3 regions of the Sporosarcina sp. 6E9 genome follow, and region 2 is predicted to be linked to each of the others. Evidence: predicted binding sites of a transcription regulator. Region 2 holds the regulator's gene; each other region holds the start of a gene.

Region 1 (7,212 bases), on a different contig from region 2:
AACTTGGTCGTAGAAAACGGCATGGAAATTGCTTTTTCCCTTGGCATGAGTGAAACATTGGTAGGACTAACGATTATTGCAATCGGAACGTCACTTCCTGAACTAGTCACTTCTATTTCAGCGGCACTGAAAAAAGAAAGTGAAATCGCGCTTGGAAATATTGTTGGAAGTAATATTTTCAACATTTTGTTTGTACTCGGTGCCTCGGCTACAATTTCTCCATTAGCGGTGAACGATAAAGTATTTAGTGACGTCGTGTTTATGATTGTACTGACTGTTGTATTATTGATTTTTTCAAGGACCAGTTTCAAAGTTGGAAAGCGTGAAGGGGTGGTGCTTGCCGCCGCCTACATTATTTATTTAGTCTATATAATATTACGAAATTAATGGCGTCAATTATGCCTAGGGATATTGTATATAATTTGACAACTGTGCAAGAAACTAACTCGATTGTTTGATCATTCAAGAATGTTTATTGCACAGGTATGATTTTAAGTTGATAAAGAGTAAAAAATAATGAAATGACTGTGGTATTAGTGGGTGAGAAACTTTTAGTAGTTACTTTAATTTCATCAGAATGGAGTTTAAATTATGCAAAGATTTGCCATCATGACTGTCGGTAAGACCCATAGCGGAAAAACTACATTTTCGAAAGTATTGGAACAACAGTTGCACAACTCATTGGTAGTCGACCAAGATAATCACGCGGAATTCATCAATGCGTATTATAAAACTTTAATGCCTAAGGAAGGGCCAAACACATTCAAGTACGCGATTTCCAAAACAGTTATAGATTATGCAATAGATCAAACTGATTTTCATCTGATCTTAAGTAATGCAAATCGTGGGCTGAAGGGGCGAGTGAGTTTACTAGAATACCTGAAGAGCAAGGGGTTTATCAGCATTATCGTTAATTTCGATATTCCGGATCATGTTCTACTGGAACGCATTTCAGCGAGTCAACGTAGCACAACAATATTTAGAACCGCATCGACATTTGAGGAAGTTCTTAAACGACAACAAGCTGAGACTGAAAAAGATGGTGTGATAGAACCTCGGGAAGGCGAAGCAAATTATTTATTTGGGATTAAAAGCTCCGATGATGTGCCAGCTGTTATTTCAGAAATTGTAAAAGCCGTGCAAAACTTATGAAATCTTTAATAAGTTAGTAGTGGAATTTTGCATTTTAGTTATCTTAAACCGTCTGTAATCTTAAGAATATCCAATTGAAAGTCGCTTGCAGAATGATTTCTGTGAGCGACTTTTTTAATGTAAGCAGGATTCTTGAAAGTCAAACTAGGTCAGTGTATAATAAATGTATAGTCAAAGATAGTCAAAGTCAGACACGGAAGATATATATCAAGATTACCAAGGAGGAAACATATATGAAATGTCAACTATGTGGTCAAAATGGAGCAACGATGAATCTGAGACTCCGGATGAATCAGCAAAATATGCAATTGAACATGTGTCATACATGTTTCGGTCAAATACAAGGTCAATTGAATGCAGGCAAGATGCCGTCATTGGGTAATGAAGGAAATCACTTTTTCCAAGCAAACGGCGGAGGGCAGGCACGAACTCAGACACAACAAGTTGAGGAAAATATAGAGCATGGCTTGTTAGATCAATTAGGGAAAAACATCTCAAACGACGCGAGGGAAGGGCTAATTGATCCAGTTATCGGGCGCGATCAAGAAGTGAAGCGCGTAATTGAAACTTTAAATAGAAGAAATAAAAACAATCCCGTGTTAATCGGAGAACCTGGTGTCGGTAAAACAGCAATTGCTGAGGGCCTTGCAGTCAAAATTCATGAAGGCAATGTACCGATGAAACTGATGAACAAAGAAGTGTACTTGTTAGATGTCGCTTCACTTATCAGTAATACAGGTATTCGAGGTCAGTTTGAAGAAAGAATGAAGGAATTAATCGAAGAACTTCAAACACGGACAGACGTTATTTTATTCATCGATGAAATTCACTTACTTGTTGGTGCAGGACAGACTGAAGGCTCACAAATGGATGCCGGAAATATTTTGAAACCAGCATTGGCACGCGGTGGCTTGCAACTCATCGGTGCGACGACATTAAAAGAATATCGTCAAATTGAAAAAGATGCTGCGCTTGAACGTCGATTCCAGCCAATCATCGTTAACGAACCGTCTGCAGAAGATACGATTAAAATCTTGAACGGGATTAAAAATCGTTACGAAAATTTCCACGAAGTACGTTATTCTGATGAGGCGGTTCAAGCTTTTGTTACATTGTCTGAGCGCTATATTCAAGACCGATTTCTACCAGATAAAGCAATTGATTTGATGGATGAAGTTGGATCACGTTTAAATCTTGAACATGTAGTAGCTGATTCGAACTTGATTGAAACACGTTTGAACGAGGTTATTCGAGAAAAAGAAGAAGCGGCAGATGTGGAAGATTATGAAAAAGCAGCAAATTTACGACATGAAGAAATTAAGCTTAATAAACAATTAGAGGAATCGAAACAAAACGGGGAAGCCGGAATTGTAGAAGTTACTGTTGCTGATATTGAATTGATTGTCGAAGAAAAAACAGGGATTCCTGTCACAAAACTACAAGCGGCGGAACAAGCAAAGATGAAGGGCATCGCTGAAAATCTTGGCAAAGAAATCATTGGTCAAGAAGAAGCGGTCGATAAAATTGCAAAAGCGATACGTCGCAGTCGTGCGGGGCTCAAATCAAAAACCCGTCCAATTGGATCTTTCTTATTTGTGGGGCCAACGGGTGTCGGTAAGACGGAAATTACAAAAGTCTTAGCAGAAGAGCTATTCGGTTCACGCGACTCGTTAATTCGTCTTGATATGAGTGAATATATGGAGAAACATGCGGTGTCTAAAATTATCGGTTCACCTCCAGGTTATGTAGGTCATGAAGAAGCCGGTCAATTGACTGAACAAATTCGTCGTAAACCGTATTCAATTTTACTTCTGGATGAAATTGAAAAAGCGCATCCGGATGTTCAAAATATGTTCCTGCAAATTATGGAAGACGGCCGTTTAACAGATTCACATGGTCGTACCGTCAGCTTTAAAGATACAGTCATCATTATGACGAGTAACGCCGGAACGGGTGAGAGAAAAGTAAGCGTCGGATTCAATCAAACAGAACATGAATCGGTTACGACGCTCGAAACATTAGGTAATTATTTCAAACCTGAGTTTCTCAACCGTTTCGATGCAATTGTATCATTCAATGAATTGACAGAAGAGAATTTACTAGAAATCGTTGACTTGATGCTTGTGGATTTACAAGAAACAATCGAAGAAAATGATATTAATATTACGATTTCGGATGAAGCAAAACAAGTCTTGGTGAAACTAGGCTATGACAAACGATTCGGAGCTCGACCACTTCGTAGAGTGATTCAAGACAAGATAGAGGATCCATTAACGGATCTCATTTTAGAAGAGGAAAGCGTTGAAAAAGTCCATGTCGATGTTGTGGAAGAAGAGATTGTAGTTTCAAAAGTATAAGTAACCCGAAAAACCACTGAAAAACATTATCAGTGGTTTTTCAAATTTATTTTTTTATAGAGGCAACAGCATGATAACTTGCGTAGTTCAGATGGGAAACCTGAACGCTCACAATTACATTTCGGATTGATTTTTGTAAAAATGGTTTGACTCTTCCTGTATAGTCTTCCAAAGACTTACATTCATAGCTTCGCGGAAGAAGCGCTACATACTTGCAAATTGTTTTACCTGGTAAATCATATTCTGAAGGTATTTCTTCTATTACCTCTAGCGCAATCGTTTTCCTCTTAAGTTTCTTGCTAGTCATTTTTTTGTCGTTTGATAAAAACGTCACAACACCGCTTGCATAAATCATTTATTTCACCCTATATTTTAATCATTACTTTTAGTCAGCAATTCCAAAAAGTTAATCGGGAAGTCGAATTCAGTTAGCCCATCCAATGTATGAATAGAATCATCCGTTTGTTTAATTTTTAGGATTTCCTTATGTAAATGCGCCATTTTGTTGTCCAATTCATTAGCAGATTCGGCAGCCTCTGCCAGTTCTTTTGTAATATTTTCAGGAACGGCTTTATTGTATTTATAGAAAATTTTATGTTCCAAACTTGCCCAAAAATCCATCGCAATTGTTCTAATCTGTACTTCGACGAAGACATTTTCAACACGATCAGACATAAAAACAGGGATTTTCAGGATTAAATGCAGACTTCTATACCCATTGGGTTTTGGGTTTTTAATATAATCTTTGCATTCTACTACTTCAATATCTTGTTGCTTTTGAATCATTTCGCTCAATTTGTAAATGTCAGCGTTAAAGGAGCAATTAATGCGAACGCCTGCAATGTCTTGGATGTTTTCTTTAATCGACGGTAAAGATAATTCAATGTTTTTGCGTTGCGCTTTGTTAATAATACTTTCTGGAGTTTTTAAACGGGTATTGATGTGTTCAATCGGATTATAATCGTGGATCAATTTAAACTCTTGTTCTAATATATTAAGTTTTGTACTGATTTCATCTAGAGCAAATTTGTAGGCAAGCATAAAGCGCGTAATTTCTTTTTTCATTGTATTCAGCTGCATATAATTTACTTCATTGCTAAGGGTCATATTAATTCAATTCCTCCATTGTTTCTACTCCCTCTATATTACCATGAATCGCCTAATTAATATAAAAATCCGTGTTGATATAGAAAACAAAAAACACCCCGATTTTATTGAGCGGAGTGTTCCAATGAAATATTTCATTCCTGAACGTCATTTTTCCGATTTAGGTCTTCAATTATTTGTTTATCAAGTATGATAAAATGCCTAAGGGAGCGATTCTTTAGTTTTTTGCTGTACGCCTTTATGTATGTTGATTAGACGTCTATTGAGTGCTGCTTCTAGTTGCTGAATGAATTCAGGATCAAGCCCTAATTCCTTGGCTTGAAAATAAGCTTTTTTTAGCTCTTCATCTGATAATCTTCTCATGTTGATTTACTTTGGTTCTCCTTTCTATAAGCCCATAAACGATTTGTTAGTCAGCGTATTGTGCGGTAGACGCACGACATTGACAAACTAGTTATACCCGAAGCCTATAGGCTATAAACCTGTTATGTGAAGACCTCTTTTCATTGAATAATATCCGCGAATTCTGTTGGGCCACTAAGTTGTTCATAACTACCATTTATTGCAAGAGAAGATTGTTTGCATTTTCATATAATGATAAAGCAGTCGTGCATGCCTTCCTTGTTGCGTATTTGAATTTATACTGGGACGTAGTCGATTGAGAAATTCTTGATCGCATTCACAGCGATGTCTACCTCTTCGGTAACAAGCATCATGCGCTTTACAAGCCGCATCCACTTCGTTTATAGGCGCACCTGGTCCGTTGCAACCTGGTTCACACCAGTTATAACCCGGCAAGACACAAAAACGGAATCTATTATTTCTTTTTTGTGGCATCACCAAAACCTCCTTTACTTTAGGGTATTCAGATTAGAACAAAATTGTATAAGCTGCCACCCATGTATATTACAATTAATTTAAGCAAGAAGTTTGTGATACCATGAAATAAAGATAAGTTTTTTTAGGGGGATTTTAGACGATGTTTGGTTTTTTTAAGACGAAATGTGCGATGTGTAAACGCAGAACGAGGGAGTTTCAAAGTTATCGGAAACCCTCCGAAGAAAATGTAAAATTATGTTTAGCCTGCTCCGAATACGCTGAACGTCGTGCTTACAGAAGAGTTTAAAGTAATAAAAACTAACTACCCAATTTGATGTTGGGTAGTTAGTTTGTCTCGACTTTTTATTTTTCAAAAACCTGATGAATTACATCATTCGCTTTGCTTTTATTTAGATTTTTGTAAATGCAACTCGCTGGTTTTTCTCGTAAAGTTTCGGCAAAAGCATTGGCTAATTCTGTTTCGCCAGATACATGTATTTCGTGCCAGCCGCGTTCCTTCTTTAGCTTTTCAATAACCTTGTCCATTCCTTTAAAGAATCCTTTAATTTGGGTTCTCGGCCGTACTTCTAATGCAGGGCCAGCGGTGGTTTTCTTTCCATTTCCGCGGTCATGATTAGCTGATTCTATTTTCCGGATTTTCCAAGCCTCCACGCCCGAGTCAAATTCATACACAAGTTCATCTTTCACCGCTCCCATGGCGGTATCTAAAATGCGGACTTCCCCATAACTCGGTAAAATAACGCCCGACTCGGGATATGCTTTGTACATGTACTCCATCTCTTCAGTCATGGGAAGATTCTCCCAGTGGAAACTGGTCTTAACGGGGACTTGCACATAGTGGACTGACCATAATTCAGGCTCTATCGCGGCAAAAATTACAACACTTTTGCTTAAGTTATTCTTTTTGCTTTCCACTTCTTCTGTAACTTTCTTCTTGAGTTCATTAAATGCTTTCAATTCTTTTTCATTTTCTGAAGCGGTAATATACTCGCCAATTCGCTTTAATCCTGTCTTTAAATGAATTCTCCACCCGCCGTTTAATTGCTGCGGATCACCGGGATAGGTATTCAAGTATACACTCAATACACAACGGTCGTTCTCACAGTGAAATTGTTTCAAAACCTCAAGCTCTTTACTTAATGACATTTATTAGATATCCCTCCTTAAGTTAAGATACGCTTTTAGTATGCCCATTTTAAGAAAACAATTTTAAAACTGCGATTTTCAGAAACGGAAAATCGCAGTAGCTTGTAAAAGGTAGACCTTGGTTAACTTTTGCGGTTTTGACGTTCTGCTTTTGTATCATTTTTAACGGCATTATCAGCTTTTTTAAACTCGTTCTGGTACGTAACTTCTTGCGCGGAAGATAATCCATTGTTTTTCTCCGTCATTTTTTCATGCGGCATTTTTTTCTCGCTCATCAATAAATTCACCTCTATATTAGCTTTTCCATATCCATGATAATTAGTCATCAATTTGCTGAATAATGGTATGATGAAGTGAGAGTCAGATTTAAAAGTATTTTTTGAAAAGGGGATGATATAAATGAGTACATGTAATTTGAATCATACTTTGGAGGATGTAACAAAGAAGTTATCCGAACAAAAATCATTTCTCCCGGCAGACTTATTTATTGTGAGTAATCAGTTATTGGAGAAAAGACCTAATCAGAATACACTCAATGAGTTATTTCATTTTCTAAAAAAGTATGACTTGGCTTCAAAAGAAGAACAAGCAGAAAGAAATGTAGGGATTA
Region 2 (7,212 bases):
GCATTCGCGGGACCGAAAGACCGCAAACCGAAAATCATCCTTTTTATCGGCGCGGCGATTTTTGGCGTATATCTACTAAGTGCACCACTTTTAAACGCAGACAAAAAATATAATGCGGTTGAAATGGATCAGAAAGTGGAAATTACTGCTTTCGATGAAACGAAGACACCGGCCAGCGTACCGCCTAAGTTCGCGCGGAACAAAATGAAGAAAGCGTTCGGGCAAGTTCCGAATACGAGTTACTATGAACTTGGCAACTTGCAAATCCAGAAGGTGGGCGATGATTTCGTCTATATCGCGCCTGTTGAATTCTCAGGGTTCTTCAAATGGTGGAGCGCGAAAACGACACCTGGATACTTTACGATGAGTGCGACCGATTCGGCAGACAATCCAAAGTTTGTGAAAGCTGAAATGGTGTACACCCCGTCCTCCTTTTTTGGTAAGAATGTGGAGCGACGCATCCGAATGGCCATGCCGGACTTAATCTTTTACGGTGATGTTCAGTTGGAAGTCGACGATGAAGGTAAACCACATTACATTCGTTCATACGGAGAATTTATAACCGCACGTAACGGTTTTGATGTCAAAGGAATTGTCATGCTTGATCCGGCAACGGGCGATATTGAAAAGTTCGCAATTTCTGAAGTGCCCGCATTTATTAACGGTGCAGTTTCTCCGGAAGCCGTAAGTCTGCAAAACAGCTATTTCGGGAATTATATTCATGGTTTTTGGAATTCGATTGTCGGTAAAAAAGATGTAAAACTCCCTTCAGATGAAGGAACAGAAGCAAATGTGAGTCCGATATTTGATGAGGAAGGTCATATGTATTACTTCACAGACTTTACGAGTCCGAAAGAAGGCGTAGATTCGATGTTGGGCTATGCGCTAACGGATGGTCGTACAGGGAAGGCGACTTACTACACTGGAAATCTCGAAGAGTCGTATATGGATTCGCAAGGTGCGCTTCAAATTATCGAGAAGAAATTTATTGAGAAGAAATGGTCTGGCGAAATGCCGGTTCTATATAATTTTTACGGCGAAGCGAGTTGGCTGACGCCAGTTCTAGACTCGAACGGATTTTTACAAAACTACTTTATCGTATCGGCGGCAAATCCAGAAATATCCGTGTATGGAAACACGCCAAATGAAGCATTGAAACTTTATAAAACAGCACTTCAGCGAGGCGGAAGCACAGTGGATGGAAGTTCGAATGCAGAAGAGGCCAAAGCAGCAATTACTGTCGTCCGTGTGTTTAAAGAGCGTGTCGGGGACTTTACATTAGTGTCGATTTTTGCAAATGATGGTCGAAACTTTCTCGTATCCTCTGAAGTCGAACCTCTCGCGATTTATATTCAAGAAGGCGATAAGCTGGTCTTGACCTATTTAGAGACTGGGGAGCAATTTTTACCGGTTAGGGAATTGACGAATACGAGTGTGAAATAATAAGAAGTGGGCTTCCCGGTTGATGGGAAGTCCTTTTTTTAATGGTTTTCGTTTTGGGCGTCGTGTTCGACAACGAAGTCCTCTCCCCGCCGCATGAATTCCGCGCCTTTCCCGAAGTCCTCCCTCTGCTGCGCGAACTCAGCGCAAACTTCGACCAAGTCCTCTCCTCGCCGTTTGAATTCCGCGCGTTTCCCGAAGTCCTCTCTTTGCCGCGCGAACACAGCGCAATCTTCGACCAAGTCCTCTCCTGACCGCTTGAACTCCGCGCCTCCCAAACTCCTCTCTACAACCGCCCAACTCCGCGCAATCGGAACCGAACCCCTCTCTACATCTCGTAAAATCCGCGACACGACAATCAAATGTCTAAACGCTACCCTTATACGCCGATACTTATCTAGATCGCCAAACCCAATGCAAATCAATTGCGAATCAGTAATTTCGATTGTACAATTAAGTCAAAGATAGTCAAAGTCAATGCCTAATCGCCCGTGATGAAAGAGGTGAGGACGTGCGAAATATTTCTGATATTATTGAAGGGTATTTAAAAGCGATTATCGAAAGTGAACAGAATGGCATTATTGAAATTAAGCGCAATGAAGTTGCGGAGAAATTTCAATGCGTACCATCGCAAATCAATTACGTGATCAATACCCGTTTTACAGCAGAGCGTGGGTATGCCGTTGAATCGAAACGTGGCGGCGGAGGTTATATTCGTATCTTCCGTGTACGGCCAAACAGTCGTAAAGAATTAATCGAGCATATTCTAGCGGGTCTGGACGGCGGTGCTTCGCATACGATGGCGCTGGATGTCGTGTATCGGCTCATCGATGAAGAAGTGATATCTGAGCGTGAATCTAAGTTGATTCTGGCTGCGGTCGATCGAACGACCATCCGTATTCCGCTTCCGGAACGCGATGAAATTCGGGCTCGTATTTTACGCGCAATGCTCATAACGCTAATTTATGAACAGCTATAAGAAGACTAATTGGTAACCAAACAAAAGTGAGGTGGCACACTATGATTTGTGAAAACTGTAAAGAACGACCCGCTTCCGTCATCATTAAAAAAGGATATATAGGTGAGGCCGTCGAACGCCACTTATGTGAGAAGTGTGCATTCCAATCGGAAACGTTTCATTTCGATCCAAATAATGAACCGTTATCGATTCAGCAATTCTTATCTCAATGGTTCGGTGGAACGGAGCCATTCAAAACGGAGCAGCAACAAGCGCGTGGCAATCAATTTGGAAATATCGAATGCCCTGGTTGCAACTTGACGTTTTCCAAGTTTCTCGACATCGGGAAATTTGGCTGTGCAACCTGTTATGACACATTTAGGCAACATGTACCGAATGTATTTGGCAAACTGCATAGTGGTCACACAACCCATACGGGGAAAATACCTGTTTCATTTAACAAAGTTTACGCGATCAAACGAAAAGTGGAAGAAGTGCGTGCGAAAATGCAGGTTGCTGTAGCGGAAGAACGATTTGAAGAAGCGGCCGCTTTACGCGATGAGGCAAATGAACTCCAAAAGCAGCTTGCGCATGGAGGTGAAGAACGCAATGTCGATTGAGAAATTCATTCAAAACGCAGCGACAGGTTGGATGACAGCTCACGGTGAAAACTCTGATATTGTACTCTCCACACGCATTCGATTGGCCCGGAATTTAAGGGGTTATAGGTTTCCGATTGCCGCCAATGACGATGAAGCTTTAGCCGTGGATAAAATCGTTGCAGGAACTTTGTTGGATGACGACGAAGATGATTATACCTATTCTAGAATGTCCGAACTATCCTCATTGGACCGTGAAGTGCTCGTGGAGAAACATTTGGTTAGTCCGCATCTGACAAACCCCAAACGACACGGCGCAGTCTTATTGTCATCGGATGAGTCGATAAGTGTCATGGTCAATGAAGAAGATCATATTCGAATTCAATGCATTTATCCTGGGTTGCAGTTGGAAGAGGCGTTTAATCAAGCCAACCGCGTTGACGACATTTTAGAAAAGGAATTACCATATGCATTCGATGAAGACTTCGGTTATTTAACGAGTTGCCCATCAAATACGGGGACCGGAATGCGGGCTTCTGTCATGATGCATTTGCCTGCCTTGACAATCACGAAACAAATTGACCGAATCATCCCTGCTATCGGGCGTTTAGGTTTGGTCGTTCGGGGAAGTTATGGTGAAGGCAGCAAGGCGCTAGGCAATGTTTATCAAGTGTCCAATCAAGTAACGCTAGGGAAAACTGAAGCTGACATTCTGGAGGACCTGGGCAATATTACGTCGCATCTCCTGGCCCATGAGCGCAGGGCTAGAAAGTTATTGGTGGAAAAGTCGCAAATCGCGCTGGAAAACCGCTTGTTTCGCTCGCTCGGGACGCTCGTCTATTCAAGATTATTGCAAACGGGCGAAGCTGCTCGTTGCTTATCGGATGTGCGGCTAGGCATCGATTTAGGCATTATCAAAGACGTGGATATGACCATTCTCAATGAGCTCATGATTTTCATGCAACCGGGTTTTCTTCAGCAATTTGCTCAAACGGACTTAACACAAGAAGAACGGGATATCTTCAGGGCAAAACTCTTTCGTGAACGACTTGCCATCGACGGTTCTCGACCGTCTGCTGAAAAAGGAACGGAAGAATAGGCAATAATTTTGTACCTGACATTTCATTGAAGTATAATTAGTCAAATTAGGTCAAGGACAGTGTGATGGGGCCTTTTTTGTAAAGATTTATTTATTTTCGTTTAACGACGTATAAGGTTGTGGAATAGATTATATATAGTAGAAGGAGAGGACTGAATGATGATGTTTAACCGATTTACACAACGAGCACAAAAAGTGTTGCAACTTGCCCAAGAAGAAGCGATTCGCATGAAACACGAGTCCATTGGTACAGAGCATATTTTGCTTGGCCTTATTCGCGAGGGTGGGGGGATCGCAGCGAAAGCACTAGAAGCAATCGATGTCAGTTTTGTAACGATTGAAGAAGGTGTCAATAAGCTTGTGGGATCCGGCACAAAAGACGTTGGTCCTATCGTTCACTATACGCCGCGTGCGAAAAGAGTAATTGAACTATCAGTTGATGAATCAAGGAAGTTAAATCATTCATATATCGGAACAGAACACATTCTGCTAGCGCTTATCCGTGAAGGTGAAGGCGTAGCGGCGCGTGTGCTAAGCAATGCCGGTGTCAGTCTTAACAAAGCACGCCAGCAAGTATTGCAATTGCTGGGAACTACCGAAAGTTCAAGCGGTTCAACTACCAACGCTTCTGCTTCTGCTGCAACACCGACATTAGATGGACTTGCGCGTGACTTAACGGAAGTGGCCCGTGAAGGACAACTAGACCCTGTGATTGGGAGAAGTAATGAGATTACGCGTGTTATTGAAGTACTCGCACGCCGCACGAAAAACAATCCGGTGCTAATTGGAGAACCGGGTGTTGGTAAAACGGCGATTGCAGAAGGGCTTGCGCAGCAAGTCGTGAACAATGAAGTGCCGGAAATTCTTCGCGATAAACGCGTGATGACGCTTGATATGGGGACGGTCGTTGCGGGTACGAAATACCGCGGTGAATTTGAAGACCGCATGAAAAAAGTAATGGAAGAAATTCGCCAAGCGGGCAACGTTATTTTATTCATTGATGAACTTCATACGCTTATCGGGGCAGGCGGCGCAGAAGGTGCCATCGATGCATCGAATATTTTGAAACCATCCCTTGCGCGCGGAGAACTCCAATGTATCGGTGCGACAACGCTTGATGAATACCGTAAATACATTGAAAAAGATGCAGCGCTTGAAAGACGTTTTCAACCGATTCAAGTTGACGAACCATCTGTCGAGGAATCGATTCAAATTCTTAAAGGGTTGCGCGACCGTTACGAGGCGCATCACCGCGTGAAAATCACAGATGAAGCAATCGATGCTGCAGCGAAAATGTCAGATCGATATATCTCGGACAGATTCCTGCCGGACAAAGCGATTGATTTAATTGATGAAGCGGGTTCGAAAGTGCGATTACGTTCATACACAACACCGCCGAACTTGAAAGAACTTGAAACGAAATTAGAAGCCATTCGGTCCGAAAAAAATGAAGCTGTTCAAAGTCAAGAGTTTGAAAAAGCTGCTTCGTTCCGCGACAAGGAACAGAAGATGAAAGATGAACTCGATAAAACGAAAAAAGCTTGGAAAGAAGAACAAGGCAAGACGGAATCGAAAGTAACCGTAAATGACATCGCACAAGTCGTCGCCATGTGGACTGGTATTCCAGTATCCAAAATCGCTGAAACTGAGTCGATTAAGTTACTGAAAATGGAAGACACATTGCACGAGCGTGTAATTGGTCAGGCGGAAGCTGTCACAGCCATCTCTAAAGCGATCCGACGCGCGCGTGCGGGGCTTAAAGATCCGAAACGACCAATTGGTTCATTTATTTTCCTAGGGCCTACAGGGGTCGGGAAAACAGAACTGGCAAGGGCGCTAGCGGAAACAATGTTCGGCGATGAAGATGCGATGATTCGTGTCGACATGTCCGAATATATGGAGAAGCATTCGACTTCTCGTCTAGTCGGTTCACCTCCGGGTTATGTCGGTCACGATGACGGCGGCCAATTAACCGAGCAAGTTCGTCGCAAACCGTATTCCGTTATTTTGCTTGATGAAATTGAAAAAGCACATCCAGATGTCTTTAACATTCTTCTTCAAGTATTAGAAGACGGTCGATTAACGGATTCAAAAGGCCGTACCGTCGATTTCAGAAACACTGTTGTGATTATGACATCTAACGTAGGTGCGGATGCCCTTAAGAAGAACCGTTATGTCGGCTTTAATCTACAAGATTCCGATCATAACTATGAGGGCATGAAATCAACGATGTTAGAAGAGTTGAAGAAAACATTCCGTCCTGAGTTCTTGAACCGCGTTGACGAAATGATTGTCTTCCACTCACTTGAAAAAGAACACTTGCGTAAAATCGTTACGCTTATGGCAAACGAATTATCAAATCGTCTACAAGAACAAGATATTGTGCTTGAATTAACAGACGCTGCGAAACTGAAGATTTCCGAAGTTGGTTACGACCCAGAATATGGTGCGCGACCATTACGCCGCGCGCTTCAAAAACATATCGAAGACAGGTTATCTGAAGAACTCCTAAAGGGAATGATTCTAACGGGTGGTAAAGTCGTCGTCGATGTCGAAAATGACGAATTTGTCGTACAAACAAAAGATGCCGTCGAATCAAAAGAAGAAGTTATCGCAGAAAAATAATGGTGGAAATAGGATAGTCCCCCGTCAGAACGTTTGGCGGTCTAGGACTGTCCTTTCCCTCTTTGGAGGTAAATATGTCAAAACGAAAGTCGAAATTCATGTGTAAAGATTGTGGCTATGAATCTCCTAAATGGATGGGCCGTTGCCCAGGCTGCGGTGAATGGAACACAATGAATGAAGAAATAGAAGTGGTTAGTAAAGGCCCTCGCGGCGCTTTCCAACACTCCGAAAACGTGCGTCAAAAAGCCATGCCAATCAGTAAAATCGAAACAAATGCAGAGCCCCGTGTCGAAACCGATTTAGGTGAATTAAACCGAGTTCTTGGGGGCGGAATCGTACCAGGTTCTCTTCTTCTAACTGCCGGTGATCCGGGTATTGGTAAGTCAACGCTTCTCCTTCAAGTATCCTCGCTTCTCGCGAATGCAGGCCATCGTGTTTTGTATATCTCAGGTGAAGAGTCGATTCGCCAAACGAAATTGCGAGCGGAACGA
Region 3 (7,212 bases), on a different contig from region 2:
GTCTTCAATCATTTTCCCTGCAATTCGCTTAAATGCATTACCAGTTAATGAATGAAAAATAATAATGTCATCCATTCGGTTCAATAGCTCTGGCTTGAAATGATTTCTTAACTCAGCCATGACAAGATCTTCAGCGGCATGGTTTTCAGTATCCGCTAATCCATGTAACAAATAGGATGAGCCAATATTTGAAGTCATTATGATAACCGTATTTGTGAAATTGACTAGCCTTCCTTGGCTGTCTGTAATGCGGCCATCATCAAGCACTTGTAGAAGTATATTAGCCACATCTGGATGCGCTTTTTCAATTTCATCTAATAGCACAACTGAATAAGGATTGCGTCGAACAGCTTCCGTTAATTGTCCGCCTTCTTCATAACCAATATATCCAGGGGGTGCGCCGACAAGTCGAGAAACACTATGTTTCTCCATATATTCAGACATATCAATGCGAATGAAATGATCTTCCGAATCAAATAATGTCGCGGCTAACGTTTTCGCGAGCTCCGTCTTCCCTACCCCCGTTGGGCCAAGAAACAGGAATGAGCCAATGGGTTTATTGGGATCTTGAATGCCTGCACGTGCTCGCCATACAGCTTCAGTTACAAGTTGAACGGCATCGTCTTGCCCAATAACGCGCTCTTGTAGCGTTTCACGTAAACGTAGGAGCTTTTCCCTTTCACCTTCAACCAATTTAGTTACCGGAATGCCTGTCCATCTGGCAACAATTGTCGCGATTTCTTCCTCAGTTACTTCCTCACGTAAAAGTCGATTTTCTTTACCATCAAGTAATGGCGCTTCAAATGTTTTAAGTTCAGCCTCCATTGCAGGAATTTTTCCGTGGCGAAGTTCTGCGGCTTTATTCAAATCATAGCGATTTTCTGCATCTTCTAACTCTCGTCTGAATTGATCAAGCTGTTCTCGTTTTTCTTGAATTTTACTTAAAGTTTCTTTTTCCGATTCCCACTGGGCGCGCATATCAGCAGAAGAATCCTTCAGCTCTTGCAACTCTTCGCGTAAAAGTTGAAGTCTTGTTTGACTCGCTGGATCTTTCTCTTTCTGCAAGGCTTGCTCTTCAATTTCGAGTTGCATCATTCTCCGAGTAACGGCGTCAAGTTCTTGCGGCATCGAATCGATTTCTGTTCGAATCATCGCACTTGCTTCATCGATTAAATCAATGGCTTTGTCAGGTAAAAACCTTTCTGTAATATAGCGATTCGACAAAGCGGCTGCTGCTACAATGGCCCGGTCATGGATACGCACGCCGTGGTGCAATTCATACATTTCTTTTAATCCTCTTAAGATTGAGACTGTATCTTCAACAGAAGGTTCGCGAACCATGACTTGCTGAAAACGACGCTCCAATGCTGGATCTTTTTCGATATACATTCGATATTCATCTAGTGTCGTTGCGCCAATACAATAAAGTTCGCCGCGAGCCAACATAGGCTTTAACATATTGCCGGCATCCATTGCCCCGTCCGACTTCCCAGCGCCAACGATTGTATGGATTTCATCGATGAAAAGGATAATTTGTCCTTCGCTATCTTTTACTTGTTTTAAAACACTTTTTAACCGTTCCTCGAATTCACCCCGGTATTTTGCGCCTGCGATAAGTGCACTCATATCAAGTTCGAAAATTTCGCGTCCCTTTAATCCCTCTGGAACATCACCTTTTACAATTCGTTGGGCGAGTCCTTCAACGATTGCCGTCTTCCCTACCCCTGGTTCTCCAATCAAGACCGGATTGTTTTTTGTTTTCCGTGATAAAATACGAATTGTATTACGAATTTCTTCATCGCGCCCAATGACAGGATCCATCTTTCCATTTTTCACTTCTTCTACAAGGTTGCGACCAAATTGTTCAAGTGGTGTCCGTTCGTCTTCTTGCTGTCCTTGCATTCTCATACATAATCACCTTTCCTCTCGTCTGACTTTGACTATCTTTGACTAACTAAATTATATAATGATTTAACCTCTAGGTAAAGCAGATTGATTTAAATAAAAGCGAGCGCAAACCACGGCGTAGCGTGTATTATTTAGTTTCCTAAACATAAAAAAAGACTGTACAACTTAATAATAAGTCATACAGTCTGTTATTTATAAAAAGCTTATCGTACGCCTAATGCCATTTTTGCATAACGCGACATATTGTCTTTTGACCAAGGTGGATTCCAAACAATATTAACGTCTACATCTTTTACTTCTGGAAGCTCCATAAGTTCTTGTTTAATATTTCCAACAATTTGAGGTCCCATTGGACATCCCATTGATGTAAGTGTCATCGTAACTTTTGCAGTACCATCTTCATCTAATTCAACATCATAAACAAGCCCTAGATTTACTATATCTATCCCAAGCTCAGGGTCAATAACGTTTTCAATTGCGCCCATCATACTGTCTTTCATTTCTTGACTCATTGTTTTACCCCTTCCAATTCAGATGATACCTTCATCATAACAGCCAACTGTCATTCATTCAAATGACTTGCAAGCCAATTTACAGAAGCAAGCATGCCTGACCTGGTCACCGCATGGGATGCATATTTATCAGTCACAAAACTTAGTCGGTCAGGAACAGCGGCATAGTCAGCTTTTACAGCTTGATAAAACTTATATGTCGGTTTATAAGGAACAACTGGATCATTTTTTCCGTGCCAGAAGAATAGCGGTCTTTGATTCAATACAGACTGATTTTTTGTAATATCAAATACAGCTAAATCAGTGAACAATTTCTCTCGTTCATTTTTGGTCACAGGCAATTTAAATCCTTCTGATTCAAATTGTTTGATTTGAGCTTTTGCTAATTCTACAAATCCAGCCGCACCCATCATGACAGCAGCCGCATCTATCCATTCGTACATTTTCAACGCACCTAAAGTTGTAATTCCACCCATCGATGTTCCGGCAACGCCAATTTTCGCGGAAGATAATAAATTACGGCTTGTTAACTCATTACGAACTATCCCTAGTTCCTCTATGGAGGTGATGACAATTTCCCAAAATCGAAGTGATAATTCCGCTTCATCCAAATTTTCTTCACGAACGCCGTGTAAATGAGCGTCAGGCAAAAGTACACGCATCCCCTTTTTTGCAAGATTATAGGCGTAGTGAAGATTATGTTCTTTCGCACTTGTAAATCCATGGAAAAAGACAACGACTGGGACTTCTTTTTGTTCATTTTCATTTTCTACTATATGTAATAAGGGGATTGTTCCCCAAGTTTCTTCATTCATAATCATACAAACACAACCTTTTTCTTTTAGTTTCAGCGTACCAAAGTTTTTCTAGAAAAACAAAAAGGTTGTTTTAGCTGCTTGCTTCTTTGACTTGCATAATGACTTAACGGTAAACTTACTTATAAAGGGGGGGTCTATTTTGAAGCCACATTTAATCGTTCTTGATCTCGATGGGACTCTATTGACAGATGATAAAATAATAACAAAAAAGACAGCTGAAACTTTGCAAAAAGCTAAAAATGAAGGTCATCATGTAATGATTGCAACAGGCAGACCGTTTCGTGCGACTGAGTTTTATTATCGCCAGCTTGGACTAACTACGCCTATTGTCAATTTTAATGGTGCTTTTGTGCATCATCCCGACAACCGTGCTTGGAAAACAATTCATGAAACACTTTCCCTTTCCGTTGTGAAAGAAGTCTTGGAAGCGATGCAAAAGTTTCCTTGGAACAATATGGTTGCCGAAGTAAAGGATGATGTTTATCTGCATTATCATGATGAAAAAGTTTTGGACAACTTCAAGATGGGAACTCCAAAAGTAACAACTGGGGAGATCCAAAACTATTTAAAAGAAGATCCGACGTCCTTGCTTATTCAAGCCAATGAAAATAATGTTGATACGATTGTTCAACATCTCGACCATATTCATGCTGAAGTTGTGGGTAATCGTATATGGGACTCGCCTTTCGGTCATGTAATCGAAGTTTTTCGCAGTGGTCTCAGTAAAGCAGCAGGATTATCACATGTCGCGAAGTGGATGGATATTCCGAAAGAACGCATCATTGCTTTCGGTGATGAAAATAATGATTTAGAAATGATTGAATTTGCAGGGGTTGGTGTCGCAATGTCAAACGGGATTGACGAGTTAAAATCGATTGCTGATGAAGTGACATCAAAATCGAATAATGAAGATGGGATTTCACAAGTACTAGATGAACGGTTACAATTAAAGTAAGAATATTTAACCAAATAGAGATAAGGGGGATTAGTAAATGAGAATATATGCAGATAGTGCATCAGATTTACCCAAAGCATTTTTCGATAAAAATGATGTTACGTTAATTCCATTACATGTTTTAATTGATGGGAAAGAGTATGAAGATATCGTTGAAATAGATTCCCGTGAAGTATACAAAACGATTCGAAACGGCGGACAACCCAAAACATCACAAGTTTCCCCTGAAGAATTGTTGGAAAGATGGACCGAGCTTTCGAATTCTGGCGAAGAAGGTATATATATTGCGTTTTCATCTGAATTATCGGGTACTTACAATACCGCGGTAATGATGCGTGACCAGGTCAAAGAGGAAAACAAAGATTTGAATTTGCTCATTCTGGATTCAAAATGCGCATCTCTTGGATATGGACTTCTTATAAAAGAAGCCGTTAGACTTCGTAATGCAGGTGAAACGCTGGAAGAAATTGAAGAAAAGATTCAATTTATGGCCGACCATATGGAACATCTATTTACCGTTGAGGATCTCGATTATATGGCACGTGGGGGTAGAGTTTCAAAGGCTAGCGCATTTATCGGTGGATTATTAAATATTAAACCCTTATTGCATGTAGAAGGTGGAAAGTTAGTTCCCATTGAAAAACATCGCGGGCGTAAAAGAGTATTGCGTCGCATCGTTGAGTTAATGGAAGAACGCGGGGACAATTTAACCAAACAAACCATTGCAATCAGTCATGGCGATGATGAAACAATTGCGCTCGAATTGAAAGCGTTAGTGGAAGAAAAGTTTCAACCAAGAAATATTGAAATTCACATGATTGGATCAGTTATAGGAGCACATGCCGGACCTGGCACGGTGTCAATCTTTTTCCTGAATAAACTTGAATAATACTAAGTCATAAAGGGTGATATTGTGAAAGTAGTTATAATTGGTGCTGTCGCTGGAGGATCTACCGTTGCATCGCAAATTAGGCGCGTGCTTCCCAATGCTGATATCACACTAATAGGTCATGAAAAGAAAATCGGTTACGGTACCTGCGGATTACCGTATGTTATCGGAGGCTTAATAGAAGATAAGACAAAAGTGGGTGGGCCTTCTCCTGATAAGTTTGGTGAGAAACGTAATATTTCAATACTCACTCGCCATGATGCGACGTCTATTAACCGTGAAACGAAAACAGTGCAAGTCCAAAACCTTGAAACAGATGAAGTTTTCACGCTTGAATACGATAAACTTATCTTGTCGACAGGTGGAAAGTCACGTATACCAGATATTAAAGGTATAGGAAAGTTACCTTTAATCACTTTAAAAAGTTATACCGATATGGAATATATCCAAGAGTTTATTGAACGAGAACAGCCAAAATCATGCGCCATTATCGGCGGTGGATTTATAGGCGTCGAACTTGCCGAGAACTTTAGGCATTTGGGAATAAAAACTGCGCTAATTGAACGAAATGATCGAGTCATGAAAGCGATGGATAGAGAAATATCGGATATCTTATACAAGGAAATGGCAGATAACGGCGTCGAATTTTATTTTAACGATGAGATTGAGCGCGTGGAAGACAAGAAATTGATTATGAAAAACGGGATGAATTTTGATGTTGATTTTGTCGCTGCGAGCATTGGTATCATTCCGAATACAAGTCTAGCTGAAGAAATTGGTCTGACAATCGGCGAAACTAAAGGTATTGTCGTAAATGACTATATGCAATCAAGTGACCCCGATATTTATGCGATTGGCGATGTCGCGGAAACTTCTGATTGGCATACAGGTAAACCTAAAATGGTCCAACTTGCTTGGCATGCACATCGTCAAGCTTATATTGTGGCAAGTCATCTAAATGGAAAACCTGTGAAAATCAATGGATTTCTGGGCTCAACAATAACTAAATTATTTTCATTGACAGCAGGCATGACGGGTCACTCGGAACAAAGCTTGCTGAACGAGGGAATTGAATTTGAAACGGTTACCTATGAAGGGCGGACCAATGCAGGCTACTACCCCAATCACGGCACAATCTATATACGCGTCCATTATGACCGTCATTCACGTTTGATCTTAGGTGGTCAAGCCGTTGGCAACAAAGGCGTCGACAAGCGCATAGATGTACTTGCAACTGCAATGATGGGCAATATGACTGTGGATGATTTATCCGCACTAGAGCTTAGCTATTCTCCGCCCTACTCCTCACCGAAAGATCCGGTGAACATGCTCGGATATAAAGCGAAGTAAAAAAATCCCAAGACTGATATGCTGTCTTGGGATTTTACTTATTTTTTCTCTTCTACCCTGTTTTTCTTCCCTCTTCTCCACACTGCTAATAGGAATCCTAAGAACAATGTGTAAATCAGAATAGAGGCGATTAAATACGGGATGTTAAACCCTTTGTCTTCATCTACGATATATACTTCAGCCAATTCTCGTTCGAGAACAACTCTATATTTACCGTCTTTTCCTTGTTTAATCATATCGCCACCGACAACGCCGCGCAATCTTTTATTTTCACCTATAACGTCCTCATCGATTACTAAATTATCGGTTTTCGATGTATTATTCAATGCAACAATCCACGTCTCTTCATCAGAAGAACGTTTGAAAACTGTGAAGCCATCTTTGTTATGCAGTAACTCGAAGTCGCCATTACGAAGTGTGTCTGACTTGTTTCGTAATGTGTTTAAATCACCAATATACTCTTGTAATTCCATATCCGTCTTAAAGTTAGAAATTGGATGGCTTTCAGGCGCTTCTTGTCCGTTTACTGCTATCTCAGATCCATAAGGCATCATAGGAACACCCGGCAATGTGAATAATGCAGTCGCTGCAATCTTCCATCTTGTCGGTGGAAACATTCTTAATGTAAACATTTCATATGTAAAACGCGGTCCTGTTAATTCATCGAATTGGATAATGTCCGTTTCGTTTTTATCTTCAAATAACTGAAGTGGTGATGAATCAGGATCGACTTGTACGTATGACTGTTGGAGTGCTTCCATTTTTTCGATATTAGGCACT

Evidence for each region. The regulator CtsR, encoded in region 2, represses protease genes until heat stress. The targets are predictions, from matches to a motif close to ATGGTCAATAAAGGTCAAACA.
Region 1: the regulator CtsR is predicted to act here: its motif matches at 1,320-1,340, upstream of J4G36_RS07100 (ATP-dependent Clp protease ATP-binding subunit).
Region 3: the regulator CtsR is predicted to act here: its motif matches at 1,934-1,954, upstream of J4G36_RS08615 (ATP-dependent Clp protease ATP-binding subunit).

What each region holds. Positions count from the first base shown of each region.
Region 1 is NZ_JAGEMN010000001.1:1,350,575-1,357,786, reverse strand. It holds gene J4G36_RS07110 (calcium/sodium antiporter) at 1-387, shown strand, start outside; gene J4G36_RS07105 (AAA family ATPase) at 592-1,152, shown strand; gene J4G36_RS07100 (ATP-dependent Clp protease ATP-binding subunit) at 1,386-3,509, shown strand; gene J4G36_RS07095 (cytoplasmic protein) at 3,556-3,864, opposite strand; gene J4G36_RS07090 (GTP pyrophosphokinase) at 3,882-4,574, opposite strand; gene sda (sporulation histidine kinase inhibitor Sda) at 4,818-4,979, opposite strand; gene J4G36_RS07080 (phospholipase) at 5,169-5,453, opposite strand; gene J4G36_RS07075 (VLRF1 family aeRF1-type release factor) at 5,799-6,602, opposite strand; gene J4G36_RS07070 (YfhE family protein) at 6,725-6,877, opposite strand; gene J4G36_RS07065 (group-specific protein) at 7,002-7,212, shown strand, end outside.
Region 2 is NZ_JAGEMN010000003.1:259,622-266,833, reverse strand. It holds gene J4G36_RS14450 (hypothetical protein) at 1-1,443, shown strand, start outside; gene J4G36_RS14445 (hypothetical protein) at 1,485-1,694, shown strand; gene J4G36_RS14440 (CtsR family transcriptional regulator) at 1,952-2,419, shown strand; gene J4G36_RS14435 (UvrB/UvrC motif-containing protein) at 2,461-3,018, shown strand; gene mcsB (protein-arginine kinase McsB) at 3,008-4,096, shown strand; gene J4G36_RS14425 (ATP-dependent Clp protease ATP-binding subunit) at 4,256-6,721, shown strand; gene radA (DNA repair protein RadA) at 6,796-7,212, shown strand, end outside.
Region 3 is NZ_JAGEMN010000001.1:1,667,042-1,674,253, forward strand. It holds gene J4G36_RS08615 (ATP-dependent Clp protease ATP-binding subunit) at 1-1,902, opposite strand, end outside; gene J4G36_RS08620 (metal-sulfur cluster assembly factor) at 2,112-2,420, opposite strand; gene J4G36_RS08625 (prolyl oligopeptidase family serine peptidase) at 2,471-3,235, opposite strand; gene J4G36_RS08630 (Cof-type HAD-IIB family hydrolase) at 3,378-4,193, shown strand; gene J4G36_RS08635 (DegV family protein) at 4,231-5,082, shown strand; gene J4G36_RS08640 (CoA-disulfide reductase) at 5,107-6,432, shown strand; gene J4G36_RS08645 (alpha-amylase family glycosyl hydrolase) at 6,471-7,212, opposite strand, start outside.